Regions from separate parts of the Nocardiopsis oceanisediminis genome, predicted to be linked through region 3. Evidence: predicted binding sites of a transcription regulator. Region 3 holds the regulator's gene; each other region holds the start of a gene.
The links. Region 3 encodes HrcA, which represses chaperone genes, less so after heat shock. Its sites were predicted from a motif close to TTGGCACTCTCNNNNNGAGAGTGCCAA; they were not measured.
Positions count from the first base shown of each region.

Region 1: a site for HrcA is predicted at 623-649, ahead of groES (co-chaperone GroES). Genes of this name have one in related genera too.
Region 2: a site for HrcA is predicted at 1,269-1,295, ahead of J0910_RS06195 (FmdB family zinc ribbon protein). Genes of this name have one in related genera too.

Region 1 is NZ_JAFMZJ010000001.1:6,375,817-6,378,073, reverse strand. It holds gene J0910_RS27755 (THUMP-like domain-containing protein) at 1-564, opposite strand, end outside; gene groES (co-chaperone GroES) at 756-1,067, shown strand; gene groL (chaperonin GroEL) at 1,190-2,257, shown strand, end outside.
Region 2 is NZ_JAFMZJ010000001.1:1,372,501-1,374,757, reverse strand. It holds gene galU (UTP--glucose-1-phosphate uridylyltransferase GalU) at 1-368, opposite strand, end outside; gene J0910_RS06200 (5-formyltetrahydrofolate cyclo-ligase) at 528-1,133, shown strand; gene J0910_RS06195 (FmdB family zinc ribbon protein) at 1,310-1,699, shown strand; gene J0910_RS06190 (SAF domain-containing protein) at 1,908-2,257, shown strand, end outside.
Region 3 is NZ_JAFMZJ010000001.1:5,378,050-5,380,306, forward strand. It holds gene dnaJ (molecular chaperone DnaJ) at 1-659, opposite strand, end outside; gene hrcA (heat-inducible transcriptional repressor HrcA) at 663-1,676, opposite strand; gene J0910_RS23495 (hypothetical protein) at 1,841-2,257, shown strand, end outside.

The DNA.
Region 1 (2,257 bases), 1.0 Mb from region 3:
GAAGACCGCGCCGTACCGACCGGGCGGGACCGAGCCCGGCCCGGTGGTGCCGGCCTCCGCCCGGGCCCGGTCGGCCAGCCCCAGCGCCTCGATGTTGGCCGCGGCGACCGCGGCGGTGAGCGGGTCGGCGTCCACCGCGCGCACCCGCATTCCGGCCTCGGCCAGGGCCAGGGTGTCGGCGCCGATGCCGCAGCACAGGTCGGCGACCTCGGTGCCGGCCGGCAGCGCGGCGGCGAACCCGGCGGCCCGGTACCGGGCGGCCTCGATGCGGGTCGCCTGCTCCAGTCCGCCCGGGGTGAAGAACATCCGCGCGGCGCGCTCGCCGAACTTGGCCCGGGCCCGGGCGCGCAGCCGGGCCTGGGAGAGCGCGGCGGCCGCCGCGTCGGCGGGCGGCGCCCCCAGGCCGCCGGGCCCGGCCGCGGCGGCCTCCTCCGCGGCGGCGCGGGCCCGGGTCGCCGCGGCCAGCGGATCGCCCTCCGGCAGTGCGCAGACCTGTTCCAGCAGCCTCCTCCCAGCCGGTGTGAGCAGGCTCGAAAAGGCCGTGACCGGTTCGCTTTCCGGCAAGTCTTCCCCCTGTGACCTGTTGTTTGACGCACCCGGGCAGCCGGGCTAGTGTTCGGTACTGGCACTCTCGAAGGTAGAGTGCTAACCGCGACGAGGCCGGTCTGGCACCCGCGACGGCAGGCCGCCGTGGTCGCCCCTTTTGACAAGAATGCCGTTCTGCATCATCGAACCTGAAGGGGGAGGTCACAACCGTGTCGACCGCCACCAAGACCGTCCTGAAGCCGCTTGAGGACCGCGTCGTCGTCAAGACGCTCGAGGCCGAGCAGACCACCGCCTCCGGCCTGGTCATCCCGGACACCGCCAAGGAGAAGCCCCAGGAGGGCGAGGTCCTGGCCGTGGGCCCGGGCCGCTGGGACGAGGACGGCGACAAGCGCATCCCGCTGGATGTCAAGGTCGGCGACGTCGTTCTGTACAGCAAGTACGGCGGCACCGAGGTCAAGTACGACAACGAGGAGTACCTCGTGCTCTCCGCCCGCGACCTGCTCGCGGTCGTCGAGAAGTAGGACTCCCGTCCTGTCCGTCACCCCGTGACACCGCCCCGGCCGGCTCGATGCCGGCCGGGGCGTTCCTCTTCACCGGCCGACCGCCGGCCACGTACTTGCACTGATTGGGGAAACCCGAAGCCATGGCGAAGATCCTGGAGTTCGAGGACGACGCGCGCCGTTCGCTGGAGCGCGGCGTCGACCGCCTCGCCGACGCGGTGAAGGTGACGCTCGGCCCGCGCGGCCGCAACGTCGTCATCGACAAGAAGTTCGGCGCTCCGACCATCACCAACGACGGCGTCACCGTGGCCCGCGAGGTGGAGCTGGAGGACCCCTACGAGGACCTCGGCGCCCAGCTGGTCAAGGAGGTCGCCACCAAGACCAACGACGCCGCCGGCGACGGCACCACCACCGCCACCGTGCTGGCCCAGGCGCTGGTCCGCGAGGGCCTGCGCAGCGTCGCCGCGGGCGCCTCCCCGATGTCGCTGAAGAAGGGCATCGACGCGGCCGCGGAGAAGGTCTCCGAGGCGCTGCTGGACCGCGCCCGCGAGGTCGGCGAGCGCGCCGACATCGCCTACGTCGCCACCAACTCCGCCCAGGACGCCCAGATCGGCGACCTGATCGCGGAGGCCTTCGACAAGGTCGGCAAGGACGGCGTGATCACCGTCGAGGAGTCCCCCACCATGGGGCTCGCCCTCGAGTTCACCGAGGGCATGCAGTTCGACAAGGGCTACGTCTCGCCGTACTTCGTCACCGACGGCGACCGCCAGGAGGCCGTCCTGGAGGACGCCCTCATCCTGATCCACCAGAGCAAGATCTCCAGCCTGAACGAGCTCCTCCCGCTGCTGGAGAAGATCGTCCAGCAGAAGAAGCCGCTGCTGATCATCGCCGAGGACATCGAGGGCGACGCCCTCGGCGCCCTGGTGCTGAACAAGATCCGCGGCGCGCTCAACGTCGCCGCGGTCAAGGCGCCCGGCTTCGGCGAGCGCCGCAAGGCCATGCTGCAGGACATCGCGACCCTCACCGGCGGCCAGGTCATCGCCGAGGAGGTCGGCCTCAGCCTGGAGAACGCCGAGATCGACGTGCTCGGCTCGGCCCGCCGGGTCACCATCACCAAGGACGACACCACGGTCGTCGACGGTGCCGGCGAGCAGTCCGAGGTCGAGGACCGCATCCGCCAGATCCGCAAGGAGATCGAGGCCAGCGACTCC
Region 2 (2,257 bases), 4.0 Mb from region 3:
CACAGCACCGCGTGGCCGAGCCCGCGCGGCTCGCCCTGGCGGACGTAGTGCACCTGGGCGAGCTCGCTGGGGGCGCGCACCCCGCGCAGGCGCTCCTCGTCGCCCTTGGCCCGGAGCGCCTCCTCCAGCTCGTAGGCCCGGTCGAAGTGGTCCTCGATGGAGCGCTTGTTCCGGCCGGTGATCATCAGGACGTCGCCGAGGCCGGCGCCGACCGCCTCCTCGACCACGTACTGGATCGCGGGCTTGTCGACGATCGGGAGCATCTCCTTGGGCGTGGCCTTGGTCGCCGGCAGGAAGCGCGTTCCCAGGCCAGCGGCGGGCACGACGGCCTTGGTGATCCCGGACGGGGAGTGTCGCTTATCCATCATGAGCGAACTCTAGGGCACCTCGGCGCCGCCTCTGCGCCGCCGCGCGTGGGCTGACCTGGGCGTCTCCCCGTGTCCAGGGAGAACGGGGCCGGTCGGCACCCGGCGTTCACCGCCCCTTCCCCGCCCCCTCACCGGGCGGCCTCTGCGAGACTCGACGCCATGAACGCTGCATCCGGGCCCTCCGCCCCGCGGGCCCCGGGCCCCAAGGCCGAGCTGCGCCGGCGGCTGCTCGCCGCCCGGGAGGAGACGACCGCGGCCGAGCGGGACCGCGCCGGGTCGGCGATCCGCGACGCGGTCGCGGTGCTGCCGCGGCTGTCGATGGGCGGGACCGTCGCCGCCTACTACTCGGTGGGCACCGAGCCGGACACCCGCAAGCTGGTCGCCGCGCTGTGGAAGCAGGGCGTCTACGTGCTGCTGCCGGTCTTCCTCCCCGGCGGGGCGCTGGACTGGGCCGCCTACGAGGGGCCGGACGGCCTGGCCCCGGCCCGGTTCGGACTGCTGGAGCCGACCGGGCCGCGGTACGGCCCGGACGCGGTGGCGCGGGCGGCCGCGGTGGTCTGCCCGGCGCTCGCGGTGGACCGGGCCGGCCGGCGGCTGGGCAAGGGGGCGGGCTGCTACGACCGGGCGCTCTCCCTGGTCGGGCCGAACACCCTCACCCTCGGCGTGATCTACGACACGGAGTTCCTGGACGAGGTCCCGGCGGAGCCGCACGACCGCCCGGTACAGGGGGTCGTCACGCCCGGTGGCGGGGTGCGGATGCTCTGAGGCCGGCTCCCCGGCCCCGCCTCCGGCGGCCGCCGCGGAACAGCGGGCCCTCCCGCCGCGTTGCATCGACCGGCGGTCCGCCGCCCTGCTGCGGCGGCCCCGATGTCGCGGCCCCGCTGCTCAACCGCGTACTATTTGGCAGTCGACGGGCAAGAGTGCCAGCAAGGAGGAACCACGTGCCTACATACCAGTACGTCTGCACCGAGTGCGGCGAGCCCCTGGAGGTCGTGCAGAGCTTCAGCGACGACGCGCTGACCGTCTGCCCCTCGTGCGACGGGCGCCTGCGCAAGGTGTACTCCGCGGTGGGCATCGTCTTCAAGGGGTCGGGCTTCTACCGGACCGACAGCGCCAAGAGCTCGGACAGCTCCGTGCTCGCCGGGTCGTCGAAGGGCGGCTCCGACGGGTCGGCCCCCTCCGGCTCCGGGGACTCCGCCGCGCCGGCCGCCAAGGACTCCTCCTCCGACTCCGCCAAGAGCGGCTCCGCCTCCTCCGGGTCGTCGTCCTCCGGCGCCGCCTCGAAGAGCACCGGCAGCGGCTCCAGCGCCCCGGTGGCGGCCAAGGCCTGACCCCCGCGGCGGGCCGAGAGCTCTTGCCCGCTTCTCCCCGCCGCCCTGCTCGCACGGCCGGTCCCTTCCCGGGGCCGGCCGCAGCCGTGTCCGGACGCCGCCGGGACGCCCCTCTCCCCGGGCGCCCGCGCCCCGTCCGCGGCCGTCCGTCCACAGGGGCGGAACCGCCCCTCCCCGCCGCGGCCCCGGCCGCCCTAGCCTGCGGGGCATGCCGTACCGACCGGCCCTCGCCGTCGCCCGGCACCGCGGGGCCCTGGGCTGCGCGTGTGCCGCACTCGCCCTCGCCGGGGCGCTGCTGGTGCTGCGCCCCGCCCCCGAACCCGTCGAACCGGTCCTGGTCGCCGCGCGGGACCTCTCGCCCCGCGCGCCGGTCGGCGCGGCCGACACCGCCGTGCGCGAACTCCCCCGGGGCGCCGTGCCGGACGGCGCGCTGCCCGCGGAGAGCGACCCCGCCGGGCGGTCGCTGACCGGCCCGGTGCGCCGCGGCGAGGTGCTGACCACCGCGCGGTTCGCCGACCCGCCCGCGGCCGACTACGGCGCCGGCCTGGTCGCCGTCCC
Region 3 (2,257 bases):
TCCACATTGCGGGTGACCCGCTCGCGGATCCGGCCCTCGCCGGCGCAGTCGGCGCAGGGGTCGGTGATGACCGTGCCCATCCCGCTGCACTGCGGGCACGGCCGGGAGGTGCGGACCCTCCCGAGGAACGACTCCTGCTCCTGGATGATCTCGCCGTGCCCGTGGCACATGCCGCAGCTGGTGCGGGAGGTGCCGGCGGCGGTCCCCTCGCCCTGGCAGGTGCCGCAGAGCACCGCGGTGGGGAAGGCGATGTCCTTGGCCACGCCGAACGCGGCCTCGGCCAGGTCCAGTTCGATGCGGATCTTGATGCTGCGGCCGCGCCGCATCCGCTCCCGGGGGCTGCGCCGCGCGCGGGCCTGGCCGCCGAAGAAGGCGTTCATGATGTCGTCGAAGGGGGAGCCCGCGGCGCCGAAGCCGCCCGGTCCGAACCCTCCGCCGCCGGGCGCGAACGGGTCGGCGCCCAGGTCGAACATGCGGCGCTTCTCGTCGTCGGAGAGGACCTCGTAGGCCTGGGTCACCTCCTTGAAGCGCTCCTGGGTCTCAGGGTCCGGGTTCACGTCCGGATGCAGCTCCCGGGCGAGCCTGCGGTACGCCTTCTTGATCTCGTCCTTGGACGCGTCCCGGCGCACGCCGAGGATCTCGTAATAGTCTCTAGCCACTTACTACTGCCCCGCTAGTATCGAGCCGACGTACCGAGCCACCGCGCGTACCGCTCCCATCGTTCCCGGATAGTCCATTCGTGTCGGTCCCACGACGCCGAGCTTGGCCAGTGTCTGGTCGCCCACTCCGTAGCCGGCGGACACGATGGAGGTGCTTCTCAGGCTCTCATGGGAGTTCTCCGCACCGATGCGTACCGTGAGCATGGAGGGATCGCCCGCCTCCCCCAGCAAACGGATGAGGACCACGTTTTCTTCCAGCGCTTCGAGTACGTCCCGCAGGCTAGCGGAGAATCCCATGCCCGCGAGATTGGCGGTGCCGCTCATCACCACCTTCTCCTCGTGCCGCTCGACCAGGCTCTCCAGCAGGACCGACAGCACCGACGCCGCGAGCGGGCGATCCTGCGGATCGAGGGTCTCGGGCAGGTCGGCCACCGCGTCGGGGACCTCGTTCAGCCACTTGCCGGCCAGGGCCTGGTTGAGCGAGCGCCTCAGGTGCTCGACGGAGCCCTCGGAGACCCGGTCGAGACCGTCGATGACCCGCTGCTCGACCCTGCCGGTGTTGGTGATGAGGACCATCATGACCCGCTGCGGGCCGAGCGGAACCAGCTCCACGTGCTGCACCGACGACCTGGTGAGCGAGGGGTACTGCACGATCGCCACCTGCCGGGTGAGCTGCGCGAGCAGCCGCACCGTGCGGGCGACGATCTCGTCCAGGTCGACGGCCCCGCCGAGGAAGGTCTCGATCGCCCGGCGCTCGGGCGAGGACAGCGGCTTGACCGTGGACAGCCGGTCCACGAAGAGGCGGTAGCCCTTGTCCGTGGGGATCCGGCCGGCGCTGGTGTGCGGCTGGGCGATGTACCCCTCCTCCTCCAGCGCGACCATGTCGTTGCGGATGGTGGCCGGGGATACCCCCAGTGAGTGCCTATCGGCCAGCGCCTTCGATCCGACGGGCTCGTCCGTGGAGACGAAGTCCTCGACGATGGCGCGCAGGACCGCGAGCTTCCGGTCGTTCAGCACGCACTCACCTCCTGGCACTCCGTGGTCTTAAGTGCTAATTCTATGCCGCTTGGCAAAGCGGCCCTTGTCAAGCTCCTGGCCGGGCGTTGCCAGGGGCGGCCGGTACAGGCCGATCCGCTCTCCGGGTGTTGTACCTCACCGGGACGCGGCGGGATGATCCGGGCATGGTCCACCACCCCGCGGGAGGCCGTCCGACTCCGCCCCGGATCGACCCCTCCGAGCTCCGCCCCGGCCGCGCCCGGTACTGGATCGGCGGCGCCGCCATCGCGCTGGGCGGCATCGCCGGGCTGGTCGGGCTGGTGATCGGGGTCGTCATCGCCGCGCGGCCGCCGGACTTCGCCGGCCGGGCCGGACCGGGCGAGAGCACCTCCTTCGAGGTCGGCCCGGAGCAGGCCGGCTCCTCCTGGCCGCTCTACGCCGACGCCCCCGGCGCCGACCCCGCCTCCTGCTCGGTGGTCGACCCGGAGGGCGTCGACGTGCCGCTCGCCCCCTCGGCGGTGAGCCACAGCGTCCAGAACGGGGAGCAGTACTGGGAGAGCGTCGCGGCCTTCACCCCGCCCGACGCCGGCGCGTACACCCTG